One region of the Pseudomonas sp. NPDC090208 genome, then DNA from elsewhere that is predicted to be linked to it. Evidence: predicted binding sites of a transcription regulator. Region 1 holds the regulator's gene; each other region holds the start of a gene.
What was found. Region 1 encodes FliA, which starts transcription of late flagellar genes. Its sites were predicted from a motif close to CTAAAGTTTNNNNNNNNNNNGCCGNTAA; they were not measured.
Positions count from the first base shown of each region.

Region 2: ACIPL0_RS01265 (methyl-accepting chemotaxis protein) is a predicted target of FliA. The motif match lies at 3,317-3,344, and genes of this name have one in related genera.
Region 3: ACIPL0_RS26795 (methyl-accepting chemotaxis protein) is a predicted target of FliA. The motif match lies at 4,774-4,801, and genes of this name have one in related genera.
Region 4: flgM (flagellar biosynthesis anti-sigma factor FlgM) is a predicted target of FliA. The motif match lies at 4,182-4,209, and genes of this name have one in related genera.

Region 1 covers NZ_JBIVCU010000017.1:136,118-143,800, forward strand. The annotation lists gene ACIPL0_RS24675 (chemotaxis protein CheA) at 1-1,743, opposite strand, end outside; gene ACIPL0_RS24680 (protein phosphatase CheZ) at 1,875-2,663, opposite strand; gene ACIPL0_RS24685 (chemotaxis response regulator CheY) at 2,683-3,057, opposite strand; gene fliA (RNA polymerase sigma factor FliA) at 3,318-4,058, opposite strand; gene fleN (flagellar synthesis regulator FleN) at 4,055-4,888, opposite strand; gene flhF (flagellar biosynthesis protein FlhF) at 5,008-6,363, opposite strand; gene flhA (flagellar biosynthesis protein FlhA) at 6,375-7,683, opposite strand, start outside.
Region 2 covers NZ_JBIVCU010000001.1:302,350-310,032, forward strand. The annotation lists gene ubiB (ubiquinone biosynthesis regulatory protein kinase UbiB) at 1-52, shown strand, start outside; gene hisI (phosphoribosyl-AMP cyclohydrolase) at 110-502, shown strand; gene ACIPL0_RS01240 (phosphoribosyl-ATP diphosphatase) at 505-837, shown strand; gene ACIPL0_RS01245 (twin-arginine translocase TatA/TatE family subunit) at 883-1,143, shown strand; gene tatB (Sec-independent protein translocase protein TatB) at 1,154-1,567, shown strand; gene tatC (twin-arginine translocase subunit TatC) at 1,564-2,358, shown strand; gene ACIPL0_RS01260 (16S rRNA (uracil(1498)-N(3))-methyltransferase) at 2,355-3,062, shown strand; gene ACIPL0_RS01265 (methyl-accepting chemotaxis protein) at 3,462-5,297, shown strand; partial or broken gene ACIPL0_RS01270 (methyl-accepting chemotaxis protein) at 5,561-6,646, shown strand; gene ACIPL0_RS01275 (methyl-accepting chemotaxis protein) at 6,638-7,501, shown strand.
Region 3 covers NZ_JBIVCU010000021.1:54,248-61,930, forward strand. The annotation lists gene alaC (alanine transaminase) at 334-1,551, opposite strand; gene ACIPL0_RS26775 (TraX family protein) at 1,859-2,602, opposite strand; gene ACIPL0_RS26780 (low specificity L-threonine aldolase) at 2,702-3,742, shown strand; gene ACIPL0_RS26785 (cell division protein ZapA) at 4,014-4,316, opposite strand; gene ACIPL0_RS26790 (hypothetical protein) at 4,313-4,546, opposite strand; gene ACIPL0_RS26795 (methyl-accepting chemotaxis protein) at 4,866-6,491, shown strand; gene gbcB (glycine-betaine demethylase subunit GbcB) at 6,664-7,683, opposite strand, start outside.
Region 4 covers NZ_JBIVCU010000007.1:67,189-74,871, forward strand. The annotation lists gene flgB (flagellar basal body rod protein FlgB) at 1-218, opposite strand, end outside; gene cheR (protein-glutamate O-methyltransferase CheR) at 1,360-2,187, opposite strand; gene ACIPL0_RS13725 (chemotaxis protein CheV) at 2,226-3,158, opposite strand; gene flgA (flagellar basal body P-ring formation chaperone FlgA) at 3,234-3,995, shown strand; gene flgM (flagellar biosynthesis anti-sigma factor FlgM) at 4,246-4,563, shown strand; gene ACIPL0_RS13740 (flagella synthesis protein FlgN) at 4,613-5,080, shown strand; gene ACIPL0_RS13745 (flagellar brake protein) at 5,162-5,902, shown strand; gene ACIPL0_RS13750 (GlxA family transcriptional regulator) at 6,128-7,078, opposite strand; gene ACIPL0_RS13755 (SDR family oxidoreductase) at 7,187-7,683, opposite strand, start outside.

The DNA of each region.
Region 1 (7,683 bases):
CTTGGTCGAGAAGCCCGGCGCGAAGATCAGGTTGTAGCAGTCGGTGTCGCTCAGACGGTCGGCGGCATCCTTGTCCATCACCCCGCGCTTGACCGCGATGGCGCGCAGCACCGCAGGGTCCATGCCTTTGCCGTCGTCGGAAATCGACAGCAGGATGTGATCGCCTTCCTGTTCGGCGGACAACACCACACGACCGCCACGGGCCTTGCCCGAAGCTTCGCGTTCGTCCGGCGACTCGATGCCGTGGTCGACGGCGTTGCGCACCAAGTGGACCAGCGGGTCCGCCAGGGCCTCGACGAGGTTCTTGTCGAGGTCGGTTTCTTCACCCACCAGTTCCAGGTTGATCTCTTTCTTCAGCTGACGGGCCAGATCGCGAACCAGACGCGGGAAGCGGCCGAAGACTTTCTTGATCGGCTGCATGCGCGTCTTCATCACCGCGGTCTGCAGGTCAGCGGTGACCACGTCCAGGTTGGACACGGCCTTGGACATGGCTTCGTCGGCGCTGTTGGCGCCCAGGCGCACCAGGCGGTTACGCACCAGCACCAGTTCGCCGACCATGTTCATGATTTCGTCCAGCCGCGCGGTATCGACGCGCACGGTGGTTTCCGCTTCGGTCGGCGCCTTGTCGGCCACCGGCGCAGGTGCACGGGCAGCGGCAGGCGCAGCAGCCGGTGCCGGAGCCGCCTTGGCCGGTGCAGCAGCCGGCGCGGCGGCTTTGGCCGGCTCGGCTTTCGGTGCTTCTGCCTTCGGCGCTTCGGATTTCGCAGCTTCCGCTTTCTTCGCCGCAGCCGGTGGCGTGGCCGTGGCTGTCGCGCCCGCCGCTACGGCCGGTTCGAACTTGCCTTTGCCATGCAACTGATCGAGCAGCGCTTCGAATTCGTGATCGGTGATTTCGTCCGATGGCACTGCATCCGCAGCCTCAGCGGCGGTTGGCGCAGCGGCAGCCGGCACACCGGCGGTGTCAGGCGAGAAACTGCCTTTGCCGTGCAACTGATCGAGCAGCGCTTCGAATTCGTCGTCGGTGATTTCGTCGCTCGCCACTTCGCCCGCTGGCGCCTCAGCCGCAGGAGCTGCAGGCGGCACGACCGCGTCGACCGCGAACTGGCCTTTGCCATGCAACTGGTCGAGCAGCGATTCGAATTCGGCGTCGGTGATTTCGTCGCTCGGCGTTTCCCCGCTGGTTTCCTGGGGCGCAACCGGTGCAGCAGCACCCGCCGCTTCGGCCTTGACCGCATTCAGCGAGTCGAGCAGTTGTTCGAATTCCTGGTCGGTGATGTCTTCGGACGGCGCCTCGGCGACCTCCTCTTCCACGACTGGCACAGCGGCAGCAGCCGCCGCGATTTCATCGGCTGAAGCCGGCTCGGCCAGACGCGACAGCGCCGCCAGCAGCTCAGGCGTGGCCGGGGTGATGTCGGAGCGCTCGCGGACCTGACCGAACATGCTGTTGACGGTGTCCAGCGCTTCCAGCACCACGTCCATGAGTTCCGCGTCGACACGGCGCTCACCCTTGCGCAGGATGTCGAACACGTTTTCGGCGATGTGACAGCATTCAACCAGCTCGTTGAGCTGGAGGAAGCCGGCGCCCCCTTTTACAGTGTGAAAACCGCGAAAAATGGCATTAAGCAGATCCGCGTCATCCGGTCGGCTTTCCAGCTCGACCAATTGCTCGGACAACTGCTCCAGGATCTCGCCGGCCTCTACCAGAAAATCCTGAAGGATTTCTTCATCGGCGCCGAAGCTCATTGGGGGTGCTCCTAAAATTAACCGTCAAACCGATCCAGGGGCTGCATCAGCGTCCGGGCACATTGCTTTCGACGAAGCATTCACGCGCCGGATCAGCAGCCACTTTCACATAGAACCTGGAATCTAAAATCTTAGAAGCCAAGGCTGGATAACAGATCGTCCACATCATCCTGACCGGATACGACGTCTTCACGTTTATCGGCATGAATCTGCGGACCTTCACCCTTGGAATGAAGTTTTTCCTGTTCTTTTTGCTGGCGGAAGTGTTCCTGATCGTGCTGGATCCCGGCAAAACGATCGACCTGGCTGGCCATCAGCACCAGCTTGAGCAGATTGCTCTCGACCTCGGTGACCAGTGTGGTCACGCGCTTGATCACCTGACCGGTCAGGTCCTGGTAATCCTGGGCCAGCAGAATGTCGTTCAGGTGGCTGGCGACCTGCTGGGTTTCGGTCTCGCTGCGCGCCAGGAAGCCGTCGACGCGACGGGCCAGATCACGAAACTCGTCGGCGCTGATCTCGCGACGCATGAAGCGTCCCCAGTCGGCACTCAAGGCGCGAGCGTCGGCACTCAGGCCGTTCATCAACGGCGTGCTCTGTTCGACCAGATCCATGGTGCGGTTGGCCGCACCTTCCGTGAGCCTGACCACGTAGGACAGGCGCTCGGTGGCGTCGGTGATCTGCGAGACTTCTTCGGCCTGCGGCATGCGCGGGTCGATCTGGAAATTGACGATCGCGCTGTGCAGCTCGCGCGTCAGCTTGCCGACTTCCTGATACAGGCCACGATCCCGGGTCTGATTCAGCTCATGGATGACCTGCACGGCCTCGCCGAACTTGCCTTGTTCAAGGCTTTCGACCAATTCCTGTGCGTGTTTCTTCAGGGTCGACTCGAAGTCACCCATCGTTGAATCTTCAGGATTCATAGCGCCCTCGCAGCGGACATCAGCTATTGACGCGCTCGAATATCTTCTCGATCTTTTCTTTGAGAACCTGCGCGGTGAATGGCTTCACCACGTAGCCGTTCACACCGGCCTGAGCGGCTTCGATGATCTGCTCGCGCTTGGCCTCGGCAGTCACCATCAGAACCGGCAGATGACGCAGACGCTCGTCGGCGCGCACCTGACGCAGCAGGTCGATGCCGGACATGCCGGGCATGTTCCAGTCGGTCACCAGGAAATCGAAGCCACCGGCCTGCAGCATCGGCAATGCGGTGGTACCGTCATCTGCTTCGGCCGTGTTGGTGAACCCCAGGTCACGCAACAGGTTTTTTATGATCCGCCGCATCGTTGAAAAGTCATCAACGATGAGGATTTTCATGTTCTTGTCCAATTCGACCTCCAAGCAGTCTTTAACGCATCCAGTTCCTGGGTGCGCGTTCAATCATTACTCTCTGAGCGGCTCTGCGAAAACGAAGGGGGATGATGACGAGAAGGGATCACGCGCACAGCGAAACAGGCCTGCAAAAACCTGATCCGACCGGCTCCTGCCTTGTCTACCGTTGCCCTCAAACGCCCTGCACAGCCGGTCTTACATACAGCACGCAGATGCCGCGAAATGCCGCCCCTGCGTTCGATGCGTTACCGCGCGCGCCACTCTCCCAACCGGCCACGCAAGCGCGCGGCGCACTGGCTGTGCAGCTGGCTGACCCGCGATTCGCTGACCCCCAGGACCTCCCCGATCTCTTTGAGGTTCAGCTCTTCGTCGTAGTACAGCGCCAGCACCAGGCGTTCACGCTCCGGCAGGTTGGCAATGGCGTCCGCCAGCGCGCTCTGGAAACGTTCGTCTTCCAGATCCCGCGACGGTTCGAGCGACTGGCTCGCGCCGTCCTCGTGCAGCCCTTCATGCTCGCCGTCCTGCAACAGGTCGTCGAAGCTGAACAGACGACTGCCCAGGGTGTCGTTCAGAATCCCGTAATATTCGTCGAGACTCATTTGAAGTTCGGCAGCAACCTCGTGATCTTTAGCGTCACGACCGGTTTTTGCTTCAATTGCACGAATCGCGTCACTGACCATGCGCGTATTGCGGTGTACCGAGCGCGGTGCCCAGTCGCCCTTGCGCACTTCATCGAGCATCGCACCACGGATGCGGATGCCGGCGTAGGTCTCGAAGCTGGCGCCCTTGGTCGAGTCGTATTTGGTCGAGACTTCGAGCAGGCCGATCATGCCGGCCTGGATCAGGTCCTCGACCTGCACGCTGGCCGGCAGACGTGCCAGCAGGTGGTAAGCGATGCGCTTGACCAAGGGGGCATAACGCTCGATCAGCTCATACTGGGAATCTTTGGATGATTTGCTGTACATGCGATAGCCACTTGCTGTCATGACACGGGCCCTGCACTGGTCTGGTGAACCAGGCGCTCAACGAAAAATTCAAGGTGGCCACGCGGATTCGCCGGCAGCGGCCAGGTGTCGACCTTCTGCGCGATGGCCTTGAACGCCAGCGCACATTTGGAACGCGGGAATGCTTCGTACACGGCACGCTGTTTCTGCACGGCCTTGCGCACGCACTCGTCGTACGGCACAGCGCCGACGTATTGCAGCGCCACGTCGAGGAAACGGTCGGTGACCTTGGTCAGCTTGGCGAACAGGTTGCGCCCTTCCTGCGGGCTCTGCGCCATGTTGGCCAGCACGCGGAAACGGTTCATGCCGTAGTCGCGGTTGAGCAGCTTGATCAGCGCGTAGGCGTCAGTGATCGAGGTCGGTTCGTCGCACACCACCAGCAGCACTTCCTGAGCCGCGCGCACGAAGCTGACCACCGATTCGCCGATCCCGGCAGCGGTGTCGATCACCAGTACGTCGAGGTTGTCGCCGATCTCGCTGAACGCCTGAATCAGGCCGGCATGCTGGGCCGGGGTCAGCTGGACCATGCTCTGGGTGCCCGAAGCGGCCGGCACGATGCGCACGCCGCCAGGGCCCTGCAACAGGACATCGCGCAGCTCACAGCGTCCCTCGATGACGTCGGCCAGGGTGCGTTTGGGGGTCAGCCCCAACAATACGTCGACGTTGGCCAGACCCAGATCGGCGTCCAGCAACATGACGCGACGCCCGAGCTCGGCCAGGGCCAGTGAGAGGTTCACTGACACGTTGGTCTTGCCGACGCCACCTTTGCCACCGGTCACCGCGATAACCTGTACGGGATGCATGCTGCCCATAGTTAATTCTTTACCTTGTCTTGCTTAGACCTAAGCCACATGTAGGGCTGCACGTTCAGTGTGTGAACAATGCCTGGCAGACCATCGATGCAGGTATATTCCTGTGTCATTTTCCCTACCTAGCCCACGCGCTTGTCGGGGCTGTGATAAAGATCCGCAAACATATCCGCCATCGCTTCCTCGCTAGGCTCCTCCTGCATCTGCACGCTGACAGCCCTGCTCACCAGCTGGTGCCGACGTGGCAAATGCAGATCATCCGGTATCCGTGGGCCATCGGTGAGATAGGCCACGGGCAATTCGTGTGTCACCGCCAGGCTCAGCACTTCGCCGAGGCTTGCGGTTTCGTCCAGCTTGGTCAGGATGCACCCGGCCAGACCGCAACGCTTGTAACTGTGGTACGCCGCTGTCAGCACCTGCTTCTGGCTGGTGGTGGCCAGGACCAGATAATTGCGCGCCTTGATCCCGCGACCGGCGAGGCTTTCCAGCTGCAGCCGCAGGGCCGGATCGCTGGCCTGCAGGCCGGCGGTGTCGATCAGCACGACGCGCTTGCGCAGCAACGGTTCCAGCGCCTGAGCCAGCGACTGCCCCGGGTCGACATGGGTCACCGGCACATTGAGGATACGCCCCAATGTCTTGAGCTGCTCCTGGGCACCGATGCGGAAGCTGTCCATGCTCACCAGCGCGATATTTTGTGCGCCGTATTTCAACACATATCGCGCCGCCAGTTTTGCCAGAGTGGTGGTCTTGCCCATGCCGGCCGGGCCGACCATGGCAATCACCCCGCCTTCTTCCAGCGGTTCGATCTCCGGCGTGACGATCATGCGCGCCAGATGGGCCAGCAGCATGCGCCAGGCGTGCGGCTGGTCGTCGACGTTCGGCACCATGTCCAGCAGGTCGCGCGACAGCGGGCCGGACAGGCCGATGCGCTGCAGACGACGCCACAGGTTGGCCTGCTGCGGACGGCTGCCCTGCAACTGGTTCCAGGCCAGCGAACCGAGCTGGACTTCCAGCAGTTCGCGCAGGCCGGTCAATTCGGAACGCATCGACTCGTAGGCGCGCTGGCTCACCGCAGGTTCGGCGGTGGCACGTTCGGCGCGCTCGGCGCGGTCCGCAGCAATGGCCGCATGGATCGACGGGCGGAACGGCTCGTCCAGAGTCGGCTCGATGTGCTTGCTGTCATCCATCGCCAGGCCCGAGAACAGCTGACGGTTGCCGACGGCATCCAGCTCGGTGCGGCTGCTCAGCTCGGCCTGGGCAGTGACGATGCGCGACTGGGTCTTGCGCAGCTCGTCTTCCAGCTCGATGTTCGGCACGCGCGGCGCCAGCGCCGACAGCTTGTAGTCCAGCGCGGCAGTCAGCTCGACGCCGCCGGCGATCCGCCGGTTGCCGATGATGGCCGCTTCCGCGCCCAACTCATCACGAACCAGTTTCATGGCTTGTCGCATATCGGCGGCGAAAAAACGCTTAACTTGCATGACTCACTACCTCAGCCGTTCGGCCCGACAGTCGCTACGATGGTGACTTGCTTATTGTCAGGAATTTCCTGATAAGCCAAAACATGCATGTTCGGTACTGCCAGGCGCCCGAAGCGGGACAACATGGCGCGAACCGGACCTGCGACCAACAAAATAACCGGCTGACCCTGCATCTCCTGACGCTGCGCCGCTTCGATCAACGAGCGCTGAAGTTTCTCAGCCATGCTCGGTTCGAGCAGAACGCCTTCTTCCTGACCCTGTCCTGCCTTCTGCAGACTATTGAGCAATATCTGTTCCAACCTTGGCTCAAGGGTGATGACAGGCAGCTCCGGCTCAATGCCGACAATGCTTTGCACGATGGCGCGGGACAGCCCGACCCGTACGGCGGCCACCAGCGCGGCGGTATCTTGACTCCGCGCCGCATTGTTGGCGATGGCCTCGGCGATGCTGCGGATGTCGCGCACCGGCACCTGTTCGGCCAGCAGCGCCTGCAACACCTTGAGCAGCGCCGACAGCGACAGCACGCCCGGTACCAGTTCCTCGGCCAGCTTCGGCGAGCTCTTGGCCAGCAGGGTCATCAGTTGCTGCACTTCCTCGTGCCCGATCAGCTCATGGGAGTGCTTGTACAGAATCTGGTTCAAGTGCGTAGCGACCACGGTACTGGCGTCGACCACGGTGTAACCCAGCGACTGCGCCTGAGCGCGCTGGCTGATTTCGATCCACACCGCTTCCAGGCCGAACGCCGGGTCTTTGGCATTGATGCCGTTGAGACTGCCAAATACCTGACCCGGGTTGATCGCCAGTTCGCGATCCGGATAGATCTCGGCTTCGGCCAGGGTCACGCCCATCAGGGTCAGACGGTAGGCACTCGGCGCCAGATCGAGGTTGTCGCGAATGTGTACGGTCGGCATCAGAAAGCCCAGCTCCTGAGAGAGCTTCTTGCGCACGCCCTTGATCCGCGCCAGCAGTTGACCACCCTGATTGCGGTCCACCAGCGGAATCAGGCGGTAGCCCACTTCCAGACCGATCATGTCGATCGGGGTGACGTCATCCCAACCCAGCTCCTTGGACTCCTGGGCACGGGTCGGCGACGGCAGCATTTCCTGTTGCCGCTTGACCTCCTGAATGGCTGCCAGCTTGGCTTCGTTCTGTTTCCGCCACAGCAGGTACGCACCGCCCGCCGCCGCCAGTCCGAGGCTGATGAAGGAGAAATGCGGCATGCCCGGCACCAGACCCATGACGATCATGATGCCTGCCGACACGGCCAGCGCCTTGTGCGAGGTGAACATCTGGCGGCCGACCAGCTTGCCCATTTCTTCC
Region 2 (7,683 bases), on a different contig from region 1:
GCCGGCTCTGCTGATGCTGGTTTCAGGGCTCTATCTGGTCGCGCGCCGATAGCCATCGGCGCAGGCCGCTGGCACACTAACCCCTTTTACAGAGCGGCCGGAGCCGACGATGAAAGACTGGCTGGACGAGATCAAATGGGACAGCGACGGTTTGGTCCCGGCAATCGCGCAGGATCACAAGACCGGGCGTATCCTGATGATGGCCTGGATGAACCGTGAAGCGCTGACCCTGACCGCGGCGGAAAACCGTGCTATCTACTGGTCGCGTTCCCGTGGCAAGTTGTGGCGCAAGGGCGAAGAATCCGGGCATGTGCAGAAGCTGCATGAACTGCGCCTGGACTGCGACGCCGACGTCATCGTGCTGATGGTCGAGCAGATCGGTGGCATCGCCTGCCATACCGGCCGCGAAAGCTGCTTCTACCGTGTCTATGAAGACGCCGGCTGGAAAACCGTCGATCCGGTCCTCAAGGACCCCGACGCCATTTATCACGCAGGACACTGAACATGACCGATACCCTGTCTCGCCTGGCCGAAGTGCTCGAAGCACGCAAGGGCGCGGCGCCTGACTCCTCCTACGTCGCCAGCCTCTATCACAAGGGTCTGAACAAGATTCTGGAGAAGGTCGGCGAAGAGTCGGTCGAAACCATCATTGCCGCCAAGGACGCCGCCGTCAGCGGTGACTGCAGCGATGTCATCTACGAAACCGCCGACTTGTGGTTCCATAGTCTGGTGATGCTGTCTGCACTGGGCCAGCATCCGCAAGCCGTCCTCGATGAACTGGACCGCCGTTTCGGCCTGTCCGGCCACGTCGAGAAGGCAGCACGTTCGGCGGAATAAGCACAAGGGCGCCTGCGCCCGGAAATTTCTTGAGAGGAACCTGCCATGGGCATTTTTGACTGGAAACACTGGATCGTTATTCTCGTGGTCGTCGTACTCGTCTTCGGCACCAAGAAGCTCAAGAACCTCGGTACCGACGTCGGCGAATCGATCAAGGGCTTCCGCAAGGCCATGAACGACGACGAAAAACCTGCCGAGCAACCGCCGGTGCAGCCACAGCAGAACGCCCAGAGCGCGCCGCTGAACCAGCCGCACACCATCGACGGTCAGGCACACAAAGTCGAAGAGCCCATCCGCAAAGACTAGGTCGTGACGCATGTTTGGTATCAGCTTCTCTGAACTGCTGCTGGTCGGTCTGGTTGCCCTGCTGGTGCTGGGCCCCGAGCGACTGCCGGGCGCCGCGCGCACTGCCGGGCTCTGGGTCGGGCGTCTGAAACGCAGCTTCAACGCGATCAAACAGGAAGTCGAACGCGAAATCGGCGCCGACGAGATTCGCCGTCAGTTGCACAACGAACACATCCTTTCGCTGGAAGAAGAAGCGCGCAAGATCATGCAGCCGCAGCAGCCCCAGCCACCGGCTCAGCCTGTGGCCCAGGCCGCACCGCCGGTCGCTGAAACCGTGCCGCCCGCAGCGCAGCCGACGGTCGCGCCGAGTGCTGCACCTGAAACGGTTGCCACGCCAAGCGCGCCCTCCGCCAACGATTCGTCACAGCCACCACGAGCCCCATGAGCGAAATTCCGGAAAACGACCAGCAGATGCCGCTGGTGTCGCACCTCACCGAACTGCGTTCGCGCCTGCTGCGTTGCGTGCTGGCGATCTTCGTGATCTTCGGCGGGCTGTTCTACTTCACGCAGAAGATCTACACCTTCGTGTCGGCGCCGTTGCGCAAGTTTCTGCCTGAAGGCGCGACGATGATCGCCACCGATGTGGCCTCGCCGTTCCTGACGCCGTTCAAGCTGACCATGATGGTCGCGCTGTTCCTCGCCATGCCGGTGATCCTGTACCAGATCTGGGGCTTCATCGCGCCCGGCCTGTACAAGCACGAAAAGCGCGTGGCGGTGCCGCTGCTGATCTCCAGCATCATTCTGTTCTACGCCGGGATGGCCTTTGCCTATTTCCTGGTGTTTCCGCTGATTTTCCACTTCTTCGCCAGCGTGACCCCGGAAGGCGTGTCGATGATGACCGACATCGCCAGTTATCTGGACTTTGTCATGACCCTGTTCCTGGCGTTCGGCGTGGCGTTCGAGATCCCCGTGGCCGTGGTGCTGCTGGTGTGGATCGGCATCGTCGACGTGAAGTACCTGAAAAAGATCCGCCCGTACGTGATCATCGGCTGCTTCGTGGTCGGCATGATCCTCACACCGCCGGACATCTTCTCGCAGACCCTGTTGGCCGTGCCGATGTGGCTGCTGTTCGAGATCGGTGTGCTGTGCAGCGGCATGGTCAGCAAACGTGGCGAGCATGAGGACGAAGAGTCGGCGAGCGACAAGCAGGATCAGCCGCCAGCGACCCGCCCATGAACCTGTTGTTGCTCGAAGACGCCGACTTCATTTCGGCGGACCGCGTGGTCCTGCGTGACCGGCGCCTGCGCCACATGCAGGAAGTGCATCGTTCGGAAGTCGGTGACAGCCTGCGGGTTGGCCGGGTCGGCGGCCTGCTCGGCAGCGCAGAACTGCTGCGCCTGGAAGACCGCGAAGCGGAGCTTTCCGTCAGCTTCGACCGCGAACCGCCGGCCAAGCTGCCGCTGACCCTGGTCCTTGCCCTGCCGCGCCCGAAAATGCTGCGCCGGGTGTTCCAGACCGTCGCCACCATGGGCGTGCCGCGCCTGATTCTGGTCAACAGCTATCGCGTCGAGAAAAGCTTCTGGCAGACGCCATTCCTGCAGCCGGCCGCCATTCGCGAGCAACTGGTGCTCGGCCTGGAACAGGCCCGCGACAGCGTCTTGCCGGAGGTGGTCATTGAAAAGCGCTTCAAGCCCTTCGTTGAAGACCGCCTGCCTGCCATCGTCGGTGACACGCTGGGGCTGGTCGGCCATCCCGGCGATTTTCCTGCCTGCCCGCGTGCGGTGGATCAGCCTGTCACGCTGGCCATCGGCCCTGAAGGTGGCTGGATTCCCTACGAAGTCGAGTTGCTGCGCGCTTCCGGGCTGAATCCTGTGCAGCTGGGAGAGCGTATTCTGCGAGTCGAAACCGCCGTCACCGCCCTTCTCGCCCGGTTGTTCTGACCCCCCACAACTTGCCCTGCACACGCGTTTCGCTTGCCCTGCTCCCCTTGTAGGAGCGTGGCTTGTCCCGCGACCGGCGACGGAGTCGTCGTAAAGCCTGCGCACGCGGTGTGTCAGAGAAATCGTGTGCTCAGGTTTTACTGCCGCTGCGCGGCAGGTCGCGGGACAAGCCGCGCTCCTACAGGTGCAGATCACATCGAGCGGGCTGGTACGGCCAAATGCCATGACAACCCTGCCACTTCCGCCGTACGGCGTTACAGTTCGTCGCGCCGCCGCCGATAATCCGGCATCGATAAAAACAACGCGAAAGGAATCATCATGTATCGCTGGATTGCCCAACACCTCGGAAACGTGAGTGTCAGTCGCAAGCTCGCCATCGGCTTCGGGCTGGTGCTGCTGCTGACGCTGGTCATCACCGCCACGGGCTGGTCCAGCGTGACGACGCTGATCGATCGTGGCAACAAGCTGGCGACCATTTCGCAGATCAGCGAACAGACCCTCGACCTGCGCTCTGCGCGCATGCGTTATGACACGCAATACAACGCCGATGCCGCGACGGCTGTCATGACCGCGCTGAACAAGCTGGACGGCGACCTGAAAACCGCCCGCAGCATGCTCAGCAGCGCCGGCGACCTGCAACTGCTCGACGCGCAGATCCAGGCCGCAGGCGACTACCGCCGCAGCTTCGCCGACATGAGCAAGGCCATCGAAACCCGCGAAGCCAGCCGTACCAATCTGGGTGCGACCGCTGACGCCGCCGTCGATGAAGTCAGCAAGATCGAAGAAGCGCTGCTGCAGCACGACAACATCCTGCAATTCAATGCCGCCGTCGGCGTGAGCAAGCAGATCCAGCAAGCGCGCTTTCAGGTGCGCGGCTACACCTTCAGTGGCAATCCGGATTTCGAGAAGAACGCCAACGCCGCCATCGACGAGGCCATCGTCGGCGTCAACAGCCTGGCCGGCGACGTGTCATCGCAATACATCCCGCAGCTGCAACGGGCCAATCTGGCGCTCAAGGGCTACCGTGAAGCCGTCGGCCAGTACCGCAATGCCCACCAGATCAGCCGCCAGGCCATGGACAAGATGGCCGCACTGGGTCAGGACCTGCTCGACCTCAGCGACAAACTGGCCGCCTCGCAGAACGCCAAGCGCGATGCCGACAGCCATTCGGCGCAGCTGACGCTGAGCATTGCCACGGCGCTGGCGCTGTTTTTCGGGGTGCTTGCGGCCTGGGCCATCACTCGCCAGATCGTCCTGCCGCTGCGTCACACCCTGGTGGTCGTGGAGCGTGTCGCGTCCGGCGATCTCAGCCACAACCTTTCGGTCGAGCGGCGTGACGAACTGGGTCAGCTGCAACGCAGCATCCAGCGCATGACGGTCAGCCTGCGCGAACTGATCGGTGGCATCAGCGACGGCGTCACGCAGATCGCCAGCGCTGCCGAGCAGCTGTCGGCGGTCACTGAACAGACCAGCGCTGGGGTCAACAGCCAGAAAGTCGAGACCGATCAGGTGGCCACCGCCATGCACGAGATGACCGCCACCGTGCAGGAAGTCGCGCGCAATGCCGAAGAAGCCTCGGAAGCCGCCGTAGCCGCCGATCAGCAGGCCCGCGAGGGTGATCGGGTGGTCGGTGAAGCCATCGCCCAGATCGAGCGCCTGGCCAGTGAAATGAGCCATTCCACGGAGGCCATGGGCGAACTCAAGCGCGAGAGCGACAAGATCGGCAGCGTGCTCGATGTGATCAAGTCGGTGGCCCAGCAAACCAACCTGCTGGCCCTCAACGCCGCCATCGAAGCGGCCCGCGCCGGGGAAGCCGGGCGTGGTTTTGCCGTGGTCGCCGACGAAGTGCGCAGCCTGGCCCAGCGCACGCAGAAGTCCACTGAAGAGATCGAGGAGCTGATCGCCGGCCTGCAAAGCGGCACCCAGCAGGTGGCGACGATCATGGACAACGGTCGCGAACTGACCGTCAGCAGCGTCGAACTGACCCGTCGCGCCGGTGGTTCGCTGGAAAGCATTACCCGCACGGTGTCGGCGATTCAGGCAATGAACCAGCAGATCGCGGCCGCCGCCGAACAGCAGAGTGCCACTGCCGAAGAGATCAACCGCAGCGTGCTCAACGTGCGCGATGTCTCGGAGCAGACCTCGGCCGCCAGTGAAGAAACCGCTGCGTCGAGTGTCGAACTGGCGCGGCTGGGCACGCATTTGCAGGGATTGGTGGGGCGTTTTCGGGTGTGACCTGCACGCCACATACTCGCGCAATACACAACACCCGTGGGAGGGAGCCCTGCTCGCGAAAGCGTCCCGTCAGACGGCAAAGCACTGGCTGACACAACGCATTCGCGAGCAGGGCTCCCTCCCACAAGGGTCCTGCGTCAGTCATGAGAATGTGACCGGCTTCACCTTCAGAATCCGCTCGGAAATCTCCTACAGCCAACTCAGGTCACCTCCCCCGCCCGCCTGCCGATGCGCTTCCAACGCTCATTCGCAGGAGGTGCCTCATGTTGCAGGGAATCAATCGAGCGCTGGCCAATACCAGCGTCAAACTCAAGTTGCTGCTGGGTTTCGGCCTGGTCCAGCTATTGGCCTTGTCCATTGCCGTCACCGGCTGGCATGGCCTGGACACCATGATCGACCGCGCGGAGTCGTTGAGCGCGCTGGCGCAGCTCAATTCCAGAACCAAGGATCTGCGCGTCCAGCGCCTTCTGTTTCGTGAGGAAAACACCCCCGAAAGCAGCAACCGTGTGATGAACCTGATCACGGAGATCAACGGTTACCTGCTGACCATGCGCAATGAAAACCCGCCGACAGACGTTCTGGCTCTGCTCAACCGGCAAAGCGAGACCATGCGCGTTCTGGAGCAGTCGTTCAAAGACCTGGGCCAGATGCTGCAACAACGCGAAGCCACTCGCGCCCGCCTGAAGACACTGTCGAACAGCGCCATCGAATCTGTCGGAATGGTGGAGGCAGAGGTTCTGAAAGCGGTAAGCATGGAGCAGAACAGCGGGGAACGCCTGACCGAATTCAACAACGTTCTGCAACTGCGCCGGCTGATCGAAAGCGCCCGCTACGAGGCTCGGGGCTATGTTTTCACTGGTCAGCCGCAGTTTGAAACAGCGGCAGACCGATCAATCGCCGACGCCCTGAAGAGTATCGAGCAGATCGCCAAAGATCAGGCCGACCACAGCTTCACCGCCTTGCATACCGCAAGGCAGACCATCCTGGATTACCGCAAGGAACTGGCGGCGTTCAAAGGTTTGCAGGCCAACGTCGTCGCGGTGCACGAAGCCATGCGTGTCATGGGCGAAGAGTTGCTGACGTCCATTCGTAATATCAGAACCCTGCAAATCACCCAGCGCGACAACGACGCCAGACAGTCACGCACAATGCTTGGTGCCGCTGCCGGGCTTGCCATTGTCTTTGGCCTGCTCGCCGCGTGGCTGATCACCCGCCAGATCGTCGAGCCCCTGCGCCAGACCCTGATCGCAGCCGAGCGCATTGCCCAGGGCGATCTGAGCAAGGATCTGCAGGTCTGCCGGCGTGATGAAATGGGCGCCCTGCAACAGCGCATGCAGGACATGATCGTCAGCCTGCGCCAGTTGATCAGCGGCATCGGCGACGGCGTCTCTCACATCGCCAACGCGGCCAGGCAGTTATCGGCGGTGACCGAGCAGACCCGGTCCGGGGTCAACACACAGAAGGAAGAAACCGAGCAGGTCGCCACCGCCATGAACCAGATGGCCGCCACGGTGATGGAGGTGGCGCGCAACGCCGAAGAGGCCAGCGAGGCGGCCTGCCAGGCCGATCAACAGGCACGGGAAGGCGATCAGGTGGTCAACGACGCCATTGCGCAGATCGAGCGTCTGGCGGCCGAGGTCAGCAACTCGACTCAGGCCATGGAACAACTGAAACAGGAAAGCGACCGCATCGGCAGCGTGCTGGACGTGATCAAGTCGGTCTCGCAGCAAACCAACCTGCTGGCCCTCAACGCCGCGATCGAGGCGGCCCGGGCCGGTGAGGCCGGGCGCGGCTTTGCCGTGGTGGCCGATGAGGTGCGCAGCCTGGCTCAGCGCACGCAGGAGTCCACCGAGGAAATCGAGGTGCTGATCGCGGCATTGCAGAACGGCACGCAACAGGTGGTCAGCACCCTCGACGCCAGCCGCGAACTGACCGACAGCAGCGTCGAGCTGAGCCGACGCGCCGGCGGCGCACTGGACAGCATCACCCGCACGGTGTCGACCATTCAGAACATGAACCAGCAGATCGCCACTGCCGGCGAGGAACAGAGCGTGGTCGCCGAACAGATCAACCGCAGCGTGCTCAATGTCAGCGACATCGCCCAGCAGACAGCGGCATCCAGCGAACAGACCGCAGCGGCCAGCGTTGAGCTGGAGCGGTTGGGGATGCAGTTGCAGGGGTTGGTGGGCAAGTTCAGGGTTTAGGCCCCAAGGTCGGACCCGGCCGTTGTAGGAGTGAGCTTGCTCGCGATTGCATCTTCACAGGCGACATAGATACCAGCCCAAAAACCGCCATCGCGAGCAAGCTCACTCCTACAGGTTCACAGCGTGCCGGGCCGGATCACAAACAAAAACGCCGCCGAGAATTGCTCTTCGGCGGCGTTTTC
Region 3 (7,683 bases), on a different contig from region 1:
GGGCCCTTTGACAGCGATGGTATGGCTGACGCCGACTGGCTAGATGCCTACGCACGCCACACAAAGGTGCGTTTACGACATGGATTGGCGGGGAGAAGAAAATGTCTGGATGCGACGCCCGTCCTGTAGGAGCGCGGCTTGTCCCGCGACCGAGCGCGAAGCGGTCGCAAACCCGCAGAATGCAGCGTGCCAGACAGGTTGCGCCGGCAGGTTTTACTGCCGGCTCCCGGCAGGTCGCGGGACAAGCCACGCTCCTACAGGGAGGGCGTATTGCGACACAAAAACAAAAATCCCCGGTCGGCGCCGGGGATTTTGGATGAATCAATGTCGCATTCAGACCTGTTTGGCTGGCAACAGTCCGTCGGCCCTGAACATGCCGCGAATACCGCGCACCGCCTGACGAATCCGGTCCTGGTTTTCGATCAGGGCGAAACGCACGTGATCGTCGCCGTATTCACCGAAACCGACACCCGGCGAGACGCAGACCTTGGCCTCGGCCAGCAGCTTCTTGGCGAACTCCAGCGAGCCCATGTGCGCGTAGGCGTCGGGGATCTTGGCCCAGACGTACATCGACGCTTTCGGGTTTTCCACCATCCAGCCCAGCTCGTGCAGCCCCTTGACCAGCACGTTGCGGCGCTGGCGGTACTGCTCGGCAATGTCGAGCACGCACTGTTGATCGCCTTCCAGCGCAGCAATGGCGGCGACTTGCAGCGGGGTGAAAGTGCCGTAGTCGTGGTAGCTCTTGATCCGCGCCAGCGCGCTGACCAACTCCGGGTTGCCGACCATGAAGCCAATGCGCCAGCCGGCCATGTTGTAGCTCTTGGACAGGGTGAAGAACTCCACCGCGATGTCCTTGGCGCCCGGCACCTGCATGATCGACGGGGCTTTCCAGCCGTCGTAGACGATGTCGGCGTAGGCCAGGTCGTGGATCACCAGCACGTCGTACTGTTTGGCCAGCGCCACCACACGCTCGAAGAAATCCAGCTCGACGCACTGGGCGGTCGGGTTGGACGGGAAGCCGAGGATCATCATCTTCGGTTTCGGGATCGAGCCACGGATGGCCTTTTCCAGTTCAGCGAAGAAATCCACACCCGGCACCAACGGCACGGAGCGCACCTGGGCACCGGCGATCACCGCGCCGTAGATGTGAATCGGATAGCTGGGGTTGGGCACCAGCACCGTGTCGCCCTGATCGAGAGTGGCGAGCATCAGGTGCGCCAGGCCCTCTTTCGAGCCGATGGTGACGATGGCTTCGCTTTCCGGGTCGATATCGACCTCGTAGCGACTTTTGTACCAACTGGAGATCGCCCGACGCAGACGCGGGATGCCACGCGAAGTCGAGTAGCCGTGAGTGTCTTCACGTTGGGCGACAGTGACCAGTTTTTCGACGATGTGCGGCGGCGTTGCCCCATCGGGGTTGCCCATGCTCAGGTCGATGATGTCCTCACCACGACGACGAGCGGCCATTTTCAGCTCGGCAGTGATGTTGAACACGTAAGGGGGGAGTCGATCGATGCGCGCAAAGCGGCGCGGCGAACCTTGGTCAGCCATGAGAGCCTCTAGAAGACGTAAGCGCCCGGAACCGTCCGAGCGACGCTGGCCACTGCGGTGGCCTGGTGCGCAAGATACGGGCGGTGATGGCGGTTTGTCTACAGAGATTTCTACACCCCTTGTAGGAGCTGGCTTGCCCGCGATGCACGCCCGTTGTAGGAGTGAGCTTGCTCGCGATGCGATTTGTCAGTCACAACCGCAGCGTCTGGAATGACGCATCGCGAGCAAGCTCACTCCTACAGGATCGGCTTTCGAATCAGACCAATAGGAGTGGTGCGCGGTAACGGTTCGCGGGCAAGCCACGCTCCTACAAAATCAGCGTCCGCAGCGCGTACAACAGCAAAAAATGCCCCGGATAAATCAGATACGCCCAACGCCGCATCGGCCATACCCCGAACGCCGGGCGCCAGCGCAATATCGTCAGCCCCAGCCACGGCCCGAGCAGACACACCACCAGCGCCCCCACGGAAACCGGGTCGCCCCAGAGCATGCCGTCGATGATCTTCGGCCATTCATTGCTCAACAGGCAGATCACGCCCGGCACCAGCGCCAGCCACAGCGATTGTCGCAATACCAGCACGAACGCCGTCGGCAGCAGCACGCCATAGGCGCCGAACATTAGGTGCTGCTGAAACGCCACCCCGATGCCCACAGCCACAACTGCCAGCCCTCGCGGCAACCATTCACGGGCCATCACACCCTGAGCCACCAGCATGCCCAGCGCCAGAGTCGGCAGCACATTGAGCGTGCCGACCTCCCCCGCCATGTACAACCGATAGGGCCATTCCGCTACCAGCGAAAACAGCGCGAGCCAAAGCAAATAGCGTCCGTATTGCCGAGCATCGACGATGTTTGCCGCAGAGCGCTTGACGTTCATCGCGATCGCCAGACAAAACCACGGAAACGCCAACCGACCCGGCACATACAACCAGTCCACCGACCAACCGACGTAGCGCAGATGGTCGAGCAGCATGCTCAGCATCGCCAGCCATTTGAGCAGGTCCAGGGCACGATCGCGCTCGGCGCGGGGGGCGGTTTTCAGGTCATTCATCTCACTTCGCCGCATGGCTGAATTTTCTGACGCAACTGTGCATGACCAAATCCTGAAATCTTCGTTACAGTCACTGCCTTCGATCACAGGGAACCGGCCATGTCAGACCAAAGCCAGCAGTTTGCCAGCGACAACTATTCGGGAATCTGCCCGGAAGCGTGGGCGGCCATGGAACAAGCCAATCACGGCCATGAACGCGCCTACGGCGACGACCAATGGACAGCGCGCGCCGCCGATCAATTCCGTCAGCTGTTTGAAACCGACTGCGAAGTGTTCTTCGCCTTCAACGGCACCGCCGCCAACTCGCTGGCGCTGTCGTCGTTGTGCCAGAGCTACCACAGCGTCATCTGCTCGGAAACCGCCCACGTAGAGACCGACGAATGCGGCGCCCCGGAGTTTTTTTCCAACGGCTCCAAGCTGCTGACCGCCCGCAGCGAGAACGGCAAGCTGACGCCCGCGTCGATTCGCGAAGTGGCGCTCAAGCGCGCCGACATTCACTACCCCAAACCGCGCGTGGTCACGCTGACTCAGGCCACGGAAGTCGGCAGTGTCTACCTGCCCGAAGAGCTAAAAGCCATCAGCGACACCTGCAAGGAACTGGGCCTGAACCTGCACATGGACGGTGCCCGTTTCGCCAACGCCTGTGCCTACCTGGGCTGCACGCCGGCAGAGCTGACCTGGAAGGCCGGCATCGACGTGCTCTGCTTCGGCGGCACCAAAAACGGCATGGCGGTGGGTGAGGCGATCCTGTTCTTCAACCACAAACTGGCCGAAGACTTCGACTATCGCTGCAAGCAGGCCGGTCAACTGGCCTCGAAGATGCGTTTCCTGTCGGCGCCGTGGGTCGGCCTGCTGGAAAACGACGCCTGGCTGAAACACGCCCGTCACGCCAACCGCTGCGCGCAGTTGCTGGCGGATCTGGTCAAGGACATTCCCGGCGTGGAACTGATGTTCCCGGTGCAGGCCAACGGCGTGTTCCTGCAATTGTCGGAAGCCGCCATCGCCGCGCTGACCGCCAAGGGCTGGCGGTTCTACACCTTCATCGGCAGCGGCGGCGCACGGTTCATGTGCTCGTGGGACACCGAAGAAGCCCGCGTGCGTGAGCTGGCAGCGGATATCCGGTTGGTGATGGGGGCGTGATTCAAAGGCCGCTCCTGTAGGAGTGAGCTTGCTCGCGATTACATTGAATCAGCCACTGCAACAGTGGCTGATCTATCGCAATCGCGAGCAAGCTCACTCCTACAACGTGCCGTGCTTGGCGTACCATCGGCGGCGTTGCAGAAAATGCGGAAACTGTGGGAGCGAATTTATTCGCGAGACGCCATTTCAAACGACGCACTCTTGTCGCCCGAACGAACCTCTCGCGAATGAATTCGCTCCCACAGGAAACCGGTCCACGCCTATTGCCGTGTCAACCTTGGGCAATCGTCTTTTCGATCACTTCCACTGTCGCACTGACCTGTTCTTCATAGCGGCTCAGCTCGGCGGCATGCTGCTGCTTGAGTTCGATCTGCTTCGAGCACAGGTTCAGCGCCGCCAGCACCAACAGACGATCACCGATCAACGCCGGGTAGCTGCGCTTGGTTTCCGACAACGCCGCCTTGAGCATGACCACCGCGTCCATCAGGGTCTGCTCCTGACCGGGCGGCGCCTTGATGGTGTAGTCATTGCCCAGGATGGAAATGACTTTGGTGGTGTCGCGTTCGATGATCATGCGCCGACTGCACTGACGCTGGTCGCGCGATCCACCAGCGCCTGGATGCGTGCAGCGGTGGCGCCTTGCTTCTCTTCCTGCTCCAGCAGGCTCAGCTGCAGGCTGTCGTTGTCATCCCTGGCTTTCTGCAGCTCTTCGTTGAGCTGTGCGTTTGCGTTCTGCAGCTCCTGATTCTGCTGTACCAGGTCACTGACGAGCTTTTCCAACTGGCTTAGGGATGCTTCCAACATTTTGATATCTCAGGCAAATTTCAAAGGGCGCGTACGATAAAGAAAAGTCACTTCAGCTACCAGTGAAATCAGGGCAATCACGCCACAACACCGACCAGAAAAGCACTTGTTCCGCTTCGATTCCGCAAACGCATCGAGGTCCTGATTGACTGCGTTTTGCCTCTCTTGTTCCTGCTGTTCGTCAGATCGCCCCCCTGCGACATGAACGCGCATCACGCATCTGCGCGTTCAAGTCTCGGCGAGGCTGACCGATAAGGCATGCATTACTGCCTTTTACCCACCTTGTCTCGCATGGATCGCGGCCCTGTCAGGAACCGTCATGTCCCTACGCAATATGAACATCGCGCCCCGCGCGTTCCTTGGTTTTTCCATCATTGGTGTGCTGATGCTGGCGCTGGGCATTTTCGCCCTGACGCAGATGAGCAAGATCAATGGCGCGTCCGAACAGATCGCCACCAATATCGTGCCGGCTATCAAGAACCTCGACAAACTGACCGAGGCGAGCATCCGCCTGCGCGTGCTGTCGTACCGCCTGATGCTCAACCGCGACGCCGACACGCAACAGAAAACCATCGACCTGCTGTCGATGCGCAACAAACAGATCGACGACGCCCGCGCGATCTACTCCAAGCTGATTGCCGCACCGGACGAACAGGCCGCCTACGAGCAGTACCTGAAAACGCTCAACGACTACCGCCAGCTCGAAGACCGCATGAAATCCCTGAGCCGGGCCAACAAACTCGACGATCTGTCCGTGCTGCTGAACGCCGACCTGCAGACCAACTCGGACCAGATGAACGCGACGCTGGCCCGCCTGGTGGAAATCAACACCGCCCAGATGAACGACGCCAACCAGAACGCGTCGGACCAGTATTCGACTGCCTTCAAGCTGGTGGTGGCGCTGTTGATCATCGCGACGGCGCTGACCCTGCTGTTCGCCTGGCTGCTGACCAACAGCATTACCCATCCGATTGCGTCCGCGCTGAACGCCGCCGAGGAAATCGCCGAAGGCGACCTGACCCACACCATCAAGGTCGACGGCACCGATGAAGCCGGTCGCCTGCTGGCGGCCATGCTGAAGATGCAGTCGAAACTGCGCGACACCCTGCAACGCATCTCCGGCTCCGCCACTCAGCTGGCCTCGGCGGCTGAAGAGCTGAACGCGGTCACCGACGAAAGCGCACGCGGCCTGTCGCAGCAGAACAACGAAATCGAGCAGGCGGCGACCGCCGTCAATCAGATGACCAGCGCCGTGGAAGAAGTCGCACGCAACGCGGTCAGCACCTCGGAAGCCTCGAAGAGCGCCACCACCTCCGCCAGCGATGGCCGCGATCTGGTTCAGGAAACCGTCAGCGCCATCGAACGCATGAGCGGCGACGTACAGAGCACGGCCACCCTGATCGGAAATCTGGCTGACGAATCCCGCGACATCGGCAAGGTACTCGACGTGATCCGCGGCCTGGCTGACCAGACCAACCTGCTGGCCCTCAACGCCGCCATCGAAGCCGCTCGCGCCGGTGAAGCCGGTCGTGGTTTTGCCGTGGTCGCCGACGAAGTCCGCGCCCTGGCCCACCGCACCCAGCAGTCGACCAGCGAGATCGAACGCATGATCGGCAGTATTCAGGGCGGTACGGAACAGGCGGTCAACTCGATGCGCAGCAGCACCGAACGCGCCGAATCGACCCTGAACATCGCCAAGGGTGCCGGCGTGGCGCTGGACACCATCAACAGTGCGGTGGTGGAAATCAACGAACGCAACCTGGTCATCGCCAGCGCTGCCGAAGAACAGGCCCAGGTGGCACGGGAAGTGGACCGCAACCTGGTCAACATCCGTGACCTGTCGACCCAGACCGCTACCGGTGCCAATCAGACCAGTGCGGCCAGCAGCGAACTGTCGCGCCTGGCAGTGGACCTGAACGGCATGGTGGCGCGGTTCCGGTTGTAATTACCCGTATCAATGCAAAAGGGGAATGTACTCGCGTGCATTCCCCTTTTTTGTCTGGGAGAACATGACCTTTGTAGGAGTGAGCTTGCTCGCGATTCGTCAGATCAGGCAACCTCTTGGCGACTGACCCGACGCCATCGCGAGCAAGCTCACTCCTACAACCGTTTATCAATCAATATTCGATACGAACGTCGCCCTTCGGCACGCTGCAGCACGACAGGATGTAACCCTCTTCCACGTCGTCATCAGTGATGCCGCCGTTGTGCTCCATCTCCACTTCCCCGCTCAGTTTCATCACCTTGCAGGTGCCGCAGATGCCCATGCCACAGGCTTTCGGGATCATCAGGCCAAGCTTGGCAGCCGCCGCGTGGACGGTTTCGCCCGGTGCCACGCGAATGCTCTTGCCGGTGTCGGTGAATTCCACCTGATGCAATTCGGAGATATCGACTTCCGGCGCCTCGGCCGCCTGTTCGGCGTGCTCCACGGCGTCGGCGCGGGCTTCCGGTGGCGTCGCACCGAAGGATTCTTCGTGGTACTGGGCCATGTTGAAGCCGTTGGCTTCCAGCAGACGCTTGACCGCGTTCATGTACGGCGTCGGGCCGCAGCAGAACACTTCACGCTCCATGAAGTCCGGCGCCATCAGTTCCAGCATCTTCTGGTTCAGGTAACCGCGATAACCAGCCCACGGCTCGCCCAGCCCGTGTTTCTCGCAGACGATATGCAGCGAGAAGTTGTTGATACGCGACGCCATCTGTTCCAGCTCGCGGTGGTAGATGATGTCTTTCGGCGAACGCGAACTGTGCACGAACACCATGTCGACGTTGGCGTTGGTGTCGTAGTACCAGCGCGCCATGGACATCACCGGCGTGATACCGACGCCGCCGCTGAGGTAGAGAATCTTCGGGTTCGGGAAGTCGATGGCGTTGAACAACCCGACCGGGCCGTGAACCGCCAGCTCCTGGCCTTCGTGCAGGGTGTCGTGCAACCAGTTCGACACTTTGCCGCCCGGCACGCGCTTGATGGTGATCGAGAAGCTGTAAGGCACCGATGGTGAACTGGAAATGGTGTACGAGCGCATGATCGGCACACCCTCGATTTCCAGCTCCAGGGTGACGAACTGACCCGGCTTGAAAAAGAACAGGATCGGCTGGTCCGCCATGAAGCAGAAGGTGCGGACATCCCAGGTTTCCTG
Region 4 (7,683 bases), on a different contig from region 1:
GCTTCGATGTGACGGCTGTTGGTCATGTTCAGGGCGAACGTGCCGTTGTTGGCCTTGTCGCTTTCCGCCGCCAGGACCTTGGAGAAATCCAGGTCACGCGCCTTGTAGTTCGGCGTGTCGGCGTTGGTGATGTTGTTGGCCAGCACTTCGGCACGTTGGGCGCGGAAGTTCAGCGCCTTTTCGTGAATGCCCAGTGCCTTGTCGAAGCTGATGCTCATGTCGGGAACCTTTACCGGTTGAACCAGATGTTCGTGACAGTGAGATAGCAAGTGGCGTGCCAGTTTGTTCCAGGCCCGTATTCCGGGCGTTTCAGGCGGGTTTGGCAAAGGGCATGACAGAAAAGCGGCAAGGGATTTCCGCTATGGAAGAGGAAAGCGGCAATGGGCGTGCCGATTTTTTGCCGTTTCTTTTGGTGGGGCGGCGTTTGTTGGTTTGTTGTAGGGGTACGGTAAGAGCGGATTTTTGTTGGCTGTGGGGTTTGTGGGCATATCCGTTTTTTTGGGTGGCGAGGATTACGGTTCCGCTCTTACAGCGGGTCACTTTTGGAAAAGCGCCAAAAGTAACCAAAAACGCTTTGCTCCTGGTTTGGTCCTCCTTCGTCGGATTCCCTCACTCCGACGACGCTCCGTGGGCACGCGCCGAACGGACGTCCCTGTCCCGGCGCTCTCGCGGCATCCTGCCGCTCGGCCCACTCCGCATCGCCTGCGCTCAGCCTGCACCCAAGTCGCGTTTGCGGCGTCTGGACGGGCGCGTCCCAAAAGCAAGATCAAAAGCTGTAGGAGCCGGGCTTGTCCCGCGACCTGGCGCGAAGCGGCAGCCAATCCGGTAAATGCGTTGTGTCAGACAGGCATAGTCGCCAAGGTTTACGACGGGTTCCCCGCCGGTCGCAGGGCAAGCCAGCTCCTACAGGGGCCCGCGCATGCCCCTCGCCGTTGCCGTTGCCGTTGCCGTTGCCGTTGGATTTTCTTGCGCGATCTTCCAGACGCCGCCGAACGCGACTTGGGTGCAGGCCGAACGCAGGCGGCGCGGAGTGGGTCGAGCGGCATGGATGCCGCGAGAGCCGCGTTGGGCCAGGGATGGCCCTTTCGCGGCGGGCCCACGGAGCGTCGCCGGAGTGAGGGAACCCGACGCAGTCGGGCCAAACCAGGAGCAGGGCCTTTTTGGTTACTTTTTCGGCTCCTGGAAAAAGTGACCCGCTGTAAGAGCGGAACCGCCAGCCGCCATAACCGAAGAAACGGATATGCCCCCCATCGCAGAAAAAAACAGATCTGCTCTTCAGGTACCCAACCACCAAACCACCAAACCACCACAAACAAAAAAGCCCGCCAAAGCGGGCCCTTCCTGACCAACCACCAAACCTCACTTGGCCTGATAAATGATCCCCGGACTGCACTGCACCATCTGATAATGATCCGGCAACCCGTTCAACGCCTCCGAAGCCCCCAGGAACAGATACCCCCCAGGCTTGAGCGTCGCATGAATCCGCATGAGGATGTCTTTCTTCACCTCGGCCGAAAAATAGATCAACACGTTCCGGCAAAACACGATGTCGAACTTGCCTAACGCTGCGTAACTGTCCAGCAGGTTGAACGAACGGAACTCCACGCGACTCTTGATCGGTGCCTTGACCGTCCAGCGCCCCGGCGTCTTCTGATCGAAATACCGCTGCAGACGATCCGGCGACAACCCCCGGCCAATCGCCAGGCTGTCGTACTCACCCGTCTTGCAGTTGTTGAGCATGCTGCCCGACAGGTCGGTCGCCACGATCTGCACCCCGGACTTCAACTGCCCCGGATTGCTGCGCTCGAACTCATCGATCGACATCGACAGCGAATACGGCTCCTGCCCCGACGAACAGGCGGCCGACCAGATCCGCAGACGCTGACCAGGGCTGGCCTTGATCTGCTCCGGCAACACCTTGCTCTTGAGCACCTCGAACGGATACGTATCGCGAAACCACAGGGTTTCGTTGGTGGTCATCGCATCCACCACCTGCTCGCGCAAACCGCTGCGCGGCTGAGTCTGGATGCGTTGAATCAGCTCGCCCAGGGACTTGATGCCCTGCTGTTCCATCAGCTTGTTCAGGCGACTGGAAACCAGATATTGCTTGTTTTCACCCAGCAAGATGCCACAGGCTTTTTCCAGGAAGACCCGGAACTGTTCAAAATCCAAATTACCTGTAGACATGCCGCCTCTCAAATCATGTGAACAGCTGAAGGTCCGCTTCAGCTGATATCCGCCGCCCTGATCCGATCCACCACTCTCGCGGCAAGATCGTCCGGCCGGAACTTGGCCAGGAAATCGTCGGCTCCAACTTTTTTCACCATTGCCTGGTTGAACACCCCGGACAACGAAGTGTGCAGGATGATGTGCAGCTTCTGCATGCGCGGATCGTTACGGATCTCGGCAGTCAAGGTGTAGCCGTCCATCTCCGGCATTTCAATGTCGGAGATCATCATCAGGAACTCTTCTTCCGGCTTTTTGCCTTCGTCCACCAGTTTGCGCAGATATTCCAGTGCCTGACGACCGTCATTCAACGCCGTCACTTCGACACCCACGGTCTGCAGGCAACGGGTGACCTGCTTGCGCGCCACCGACGAGTCATCCACCGTCAGCACCCGCAGCGACAACGCCTTGTGCTGCACTTCGGCATCCACCACACCGGCGGAAATGTTTTCCGAAACCGGCGCCACCTCGGCGAGGATCTTCTCCACGTCGATGATTTCCACCAACTGGTTGTCGATGCGCGTCACTGCCGTGAGGTAGTGATCGCGACCGGTTCCCTTGGGTGGCGGATGAATGTCTTCCCAGTTCATGTTGACGATGCGCTCCACCGAATGCACCAGAAAACCCTGAATCTTGGTGTTGTACTCGGTGATGATCACGAACGCGTTGCCGATGTTGGCCAGCGGCGCTGCGCCGGTTGCCATCGACAGATCGAGAATCGGGATCGTCCCGCCACGAATATTAGCCACTCCGCGCACGATCGGACTGGATTTGGGCATGAGGGTAAGTTTCGGGCACTGAAGCACCTCTTTTACCTTGAACACGTTGATCCCGTACAACTGCTTGCCGTCCAGACGGAACAGCAGCAATTCCAGGCGGTTCTGCCCTACCAGTTGAGTGCGCTGGTTCACTGAATCCAAAACACCAGCCATGCACCACACCTCCCCAAACGACCAATTGCGCACTGCCGGATCGGCAAGCGGCACGGGCCTTGCTATTTACCCGTCATGAACACACTAACGACAGTATCCCGACACTTCCAACGCGCAAGCCGCAACTTGTTGCGCGTGCTGGCTGCCGTGTGTCTGCTGGGCACCGCGGGCCTGGGCCGCGCGGACAACGTGACCATGCCTGAACAACTTATCGGCGTCACCCAGGGCTTTCTTGAATTCACCGTGGAAGACTATCTGGCGACCAGCCAGACCCAGGGCCGCTATGAAATCGAAGTCAAGCAGCTCGACCCGCGCCTGCGCATGCCGCATTGCGACAAGGAATTGACAGCCAGCCTGGAAAGCCCGGCCCAACCGGTCGGTCGCGTGACGGTACGCCTGCGCTGCGAAGGCAGCTCACCGTGGACGGTGTTCGTGCCCGCGCAGGTACATCTTTATCGCAACGTGGTGACCGTGGTGCGCCCGATGAAGCGTGATGCCATCGTCAGCGAAGGCGACGTCGCCATGCGTGAACGCGATGTCGGCCTGCTCGGCCAGGGCTTTCTCGATTCGCTGGATCAGGCGGTCGGGCAGAAAGTTGTCCGACCAACGGTCATCGATCAGATTCTGACACCGGTTCACCTGGCGCAACCGCAGATGGTGCGCAAGGGCGATCAGGTGGTGATCAGCGCGCGCAGCGGTTCGATGAGTGTGCGCATGCCCGGCGAGGCCTTGTCCGACGGCGGTTTCAACGAACAGATACGGGTCAAGAACCTGAACTCCAAACGGGTCATCAAGGCCAACATCGTTGCCCCCGGGCAGGTCGAGGTGCCCATGTAAACCTGTCGAACCTCTGGCGCTACGCTTGCGCTTTTTCTACACTCGGAACCGTCACGCCCCCTGCGAAGTCAATGGACGACTGTTTTCGCACTGGCCTTGGGGTTTGTACGAAAGTCCGCGAGCGCATGTCAGGCAAGGCCGTATTCAATGCCGCCTGTCCGAGCGCAGCCACTTTTCGTACAAAGCCTAAAGTTATTCCGGGCTTGGTCGAAACAATGGCAAGCGTCCAAGAACCCAGAGGTTTTCAATCATGGTCATCGACTTCAGTCGTTTGAATAGCGCCACTACCGTTGGAGGTACTTCGCGTACCGCCGGCAGCAAGGAAGCAGGCAAGACCGAGGCAACCGCCACGGCCGACACTTCCGCGAACGTCAGTGGCAGCGGTGAGAAAGTACATTTGAGCAGTGAAGCTCAACAGTTGCAGAAGATCACTGACTCGTTGCGTGATCAGCCCGCCGTCAACAGCGCCCGTGTGGCCGAGTTGAAGCAGGCGATCGCCGACGGCAGCTACAAGGTCGACAGCAACCGTGTTGCGAACAAACTGCTTAATTTCGAAGCCCAGCGCTAGCCCCCGGTCTGCGCAGGGGCTTCTGGACGCTTGAATCCCAGGGCATGCGATGCAAGACACAACGTTGCTTCAACTGATCACGGACGATATTGCGCCGACCCGGCACCTGCTGGAGATCCTGAAGGCTGAATCGATCGCCCTTCACGGTCGCAATATGGTCGAAATGGAACACATCCTGGCGCAGAAACAGGCGTTGGTGATCGTGCTCGAACAGCACGGACGCAGACGTAGCCAACTGATGACCAGCCTGGGCCTGCCCGCCAATCGCGCGGGACTCGAAGACGTGGCCAGGCATTCGTCGGTAGGCGACGCATTGTTGAAAGCGGGCGACGAGCTCAGCGCACTGATGGTCGAATGTCAGGCAGCCAACGAACAGAATGGCAGTCTGATCCAGCTGCAACAGCTGACCACGGCCCAGCAACTGAGAATCCTCAACGGTGGCGACACGCCGGCGCTGTATGACAGCCGCGGATCGACATCGGGAAGAGCCAGACCACGTCCGCTTAGCCAGGCGTAAGTTCTTGTATCAAGGTGTGCAACATGATGGCAAAATGCCGCAGTCGCACGCTGTCGTTTTTTGCCTGGAGATGGATGAACCGTGAATGCATTAAGTGCGGAAGATACTCCGCAGCCCCCAAAGGTACTTACCACGCCTTTGGAAATTGCCTCCACCCTGCGACTGCTGATGGAAAGCCATGATCCGCTGATCATCACCTTCCACGAACGCAGCCAGCGCTTCCAGAGTTACGTCATCGAAGTCGACCGTGACACCAACGTCGTGGCGCTGGACGAGATGATCCCTCGCGACGGCGAGCGTTACATGGCCAATGGCGAGTCGTTTCGCGTCGAAGGCTTCCATGAAGGCGTGCGCGTGGCCTGGGAAGTCAAATCCCAGATGACCATCATCGAAGACCCGCACAGCTATCGCGGCCCGCTGCCCGAAGAAGTCGTCTATCACCAGCGCCGCAACGCATTCCGCGCTGCGTTGAAACTGGCTTCGCTGGTCGACATCGAACTGGCGGGCGACAAGCTCAAATCGCCGCTCAGAGGCAAACTGCTGGACATTTCCGCCACCGGTTGCAAGCTGCGTTTCGAGGGCGACGTGTCCGACCGCATCCAGCTGGGTCAGGTGTACGAGCGCTTCATGGCGGCCCTGCCGATCGGCAGCATGACCACCTCGGTGGAACTGCGCCATCTGCACTTTGAAGAGAAGTTCAACACCACCTTTGCCGGTGTGCGCTTCCACAACATGACGGGGCTGGTGCAGCGTCAGGTCGAGCGTTTCGTCTATCACCTGCAACGCGAAGCCCGCCGTTTCGACAAAGACGACGACTATTGATTCGTCTTGGGTAGCCCGGCTTGCCGGCGTCGGCGGTCTCAGGATCGCAGACACTGGCAAGCCAGGCTGCTACAAATCCGGCAACACCGATTATTTGTGGGAGGGAGCCCTGCTCGCGAAGACGGTATGCCAGCCAGCCTCGCCGTGTCGGCCATGACGCTTTCGCGAGCAGGGCTCCCTCCCACGGCCTTCGGCCAGAATCAAAAGCTGCTCCACTCCCCCGCCCTAAAACACCTCCACCGTCGGCCCCGAACTGCGACGCAGTGACTGCGGTGACTGCCCGTAAACCCGCAAGAAGGCCCGGCGCATGCGTTCGCGATCGCCGAAGCCGGTTTCGCTGGCCACGGTTTCCAGTGGCAGCCGCCCCTGCTCCATCATCAGCCGTGCCGCCTCCAGACGCAGGTTCTCCACGGCCTTGGCCGGCGAAGTGCCGGTCTGCGCGCGGAACGTGCGACTGAACTGGCGCGGGCTCAGGCACGCTGCATCGGCCAGTTCTTCCACCGACAGTTCGCGACGCAGGTTTTTCCGCGCGTAGTCCAGCGCCATCTGCACGCGGTCGGAGCTGGGGCTCATTTCCAGCATCGCCGAATGCTGCGACTGACCGCCGGCGCGGCGATGGTAGAGCACCAGGTGTTGCGCCACTTTACGCGCCAGTTCGGCGCCGTGGTCCTTTTCCACCATGCCGAGGGTCAGGTCCAGCGCGGCGCTCATGCCGGCCGACGTCCAGATCTTGCCGTCGATGATGTAGATGCGGTCTTCCTCGACCTTGATCGCCGGAAACTTCCGCCGCATTTCCTGCGCCCGGGCCCAGTGCACCGTGGCCCGACGGCCATCAAGCAGGCCGGCCTCAGCCAGTGCGAACGCGCCCACACACAGCGCTCCGACCCGCCGACAACGGGCGTAGGCCTGCAGCAGGAAGGCGTTGATGGCCGGGGTCGCATCCGAGCGGTCCATGGCGCCGCTGATGAGCACCGTGTCGTATTCGGCCTTGTCCAACGCCTGGGTCGACACCGAGGTGTACAACGCACTGGCTGCCACCAGCCCGCCGTGCTCGGACAGCAGATGAATGTCGTAGAGCCGCTCTTCAGCGGCCACATTGGCGAATTCGAACGCCGAGAGCGCCGCCAGGCTCATGACCTGAAAGTCGGGCCTGACAATGAGAGCAACGGTTTGCATGAACAGGCTGTCCGTCAGAAAAAATCGATTCTAGGTCCAATCGGCGACAGCGAAACAAAAAGTTCGACGGCGACAGCGTCAAATGACACCGCCGCCGTCGCTGTTATTTCAACCCGCTGCGAACGCGTCGTTGAAACCGTTGAAAAACGCCCGTTCGTCCGGGCCCGCGGCAGTGCGCAACGGTACGGCACGCTCGACGAGGATTTCGTCGGCATCGCTGGCCAGCACAGCCAGGGTTTCCTCGATGAACTCGCCCAGCGGCATGGCACGCGGCTCGTCATTGCTGTTGAGCAGATCGGTCTGCGTCCATGGCGGCGCGATTTCCAACACGCGAACCGAGGTGTTGCGCAGCATGTAGCGCTGCGACAGGGTGTACGAGTGCAAGGCCGCCTTGCTGGCGCTGTACACGGCAGTAAAGGCCAGCGGCACGAACGCCAGCACCGAAGACACGTTCATGATCACCGCGTCGGGCTTGCCCTTGAGGTGCTCGATCAGGCCCGAGGTGACGCGGATCGGGCCGGAGACGTTGGTGGTCAGGGTGTCGATCAGCAGTTGCTCGTCAATGGCCCCGCTGGCGTCGTCGATCTGCATGATCCCGGCGTTGT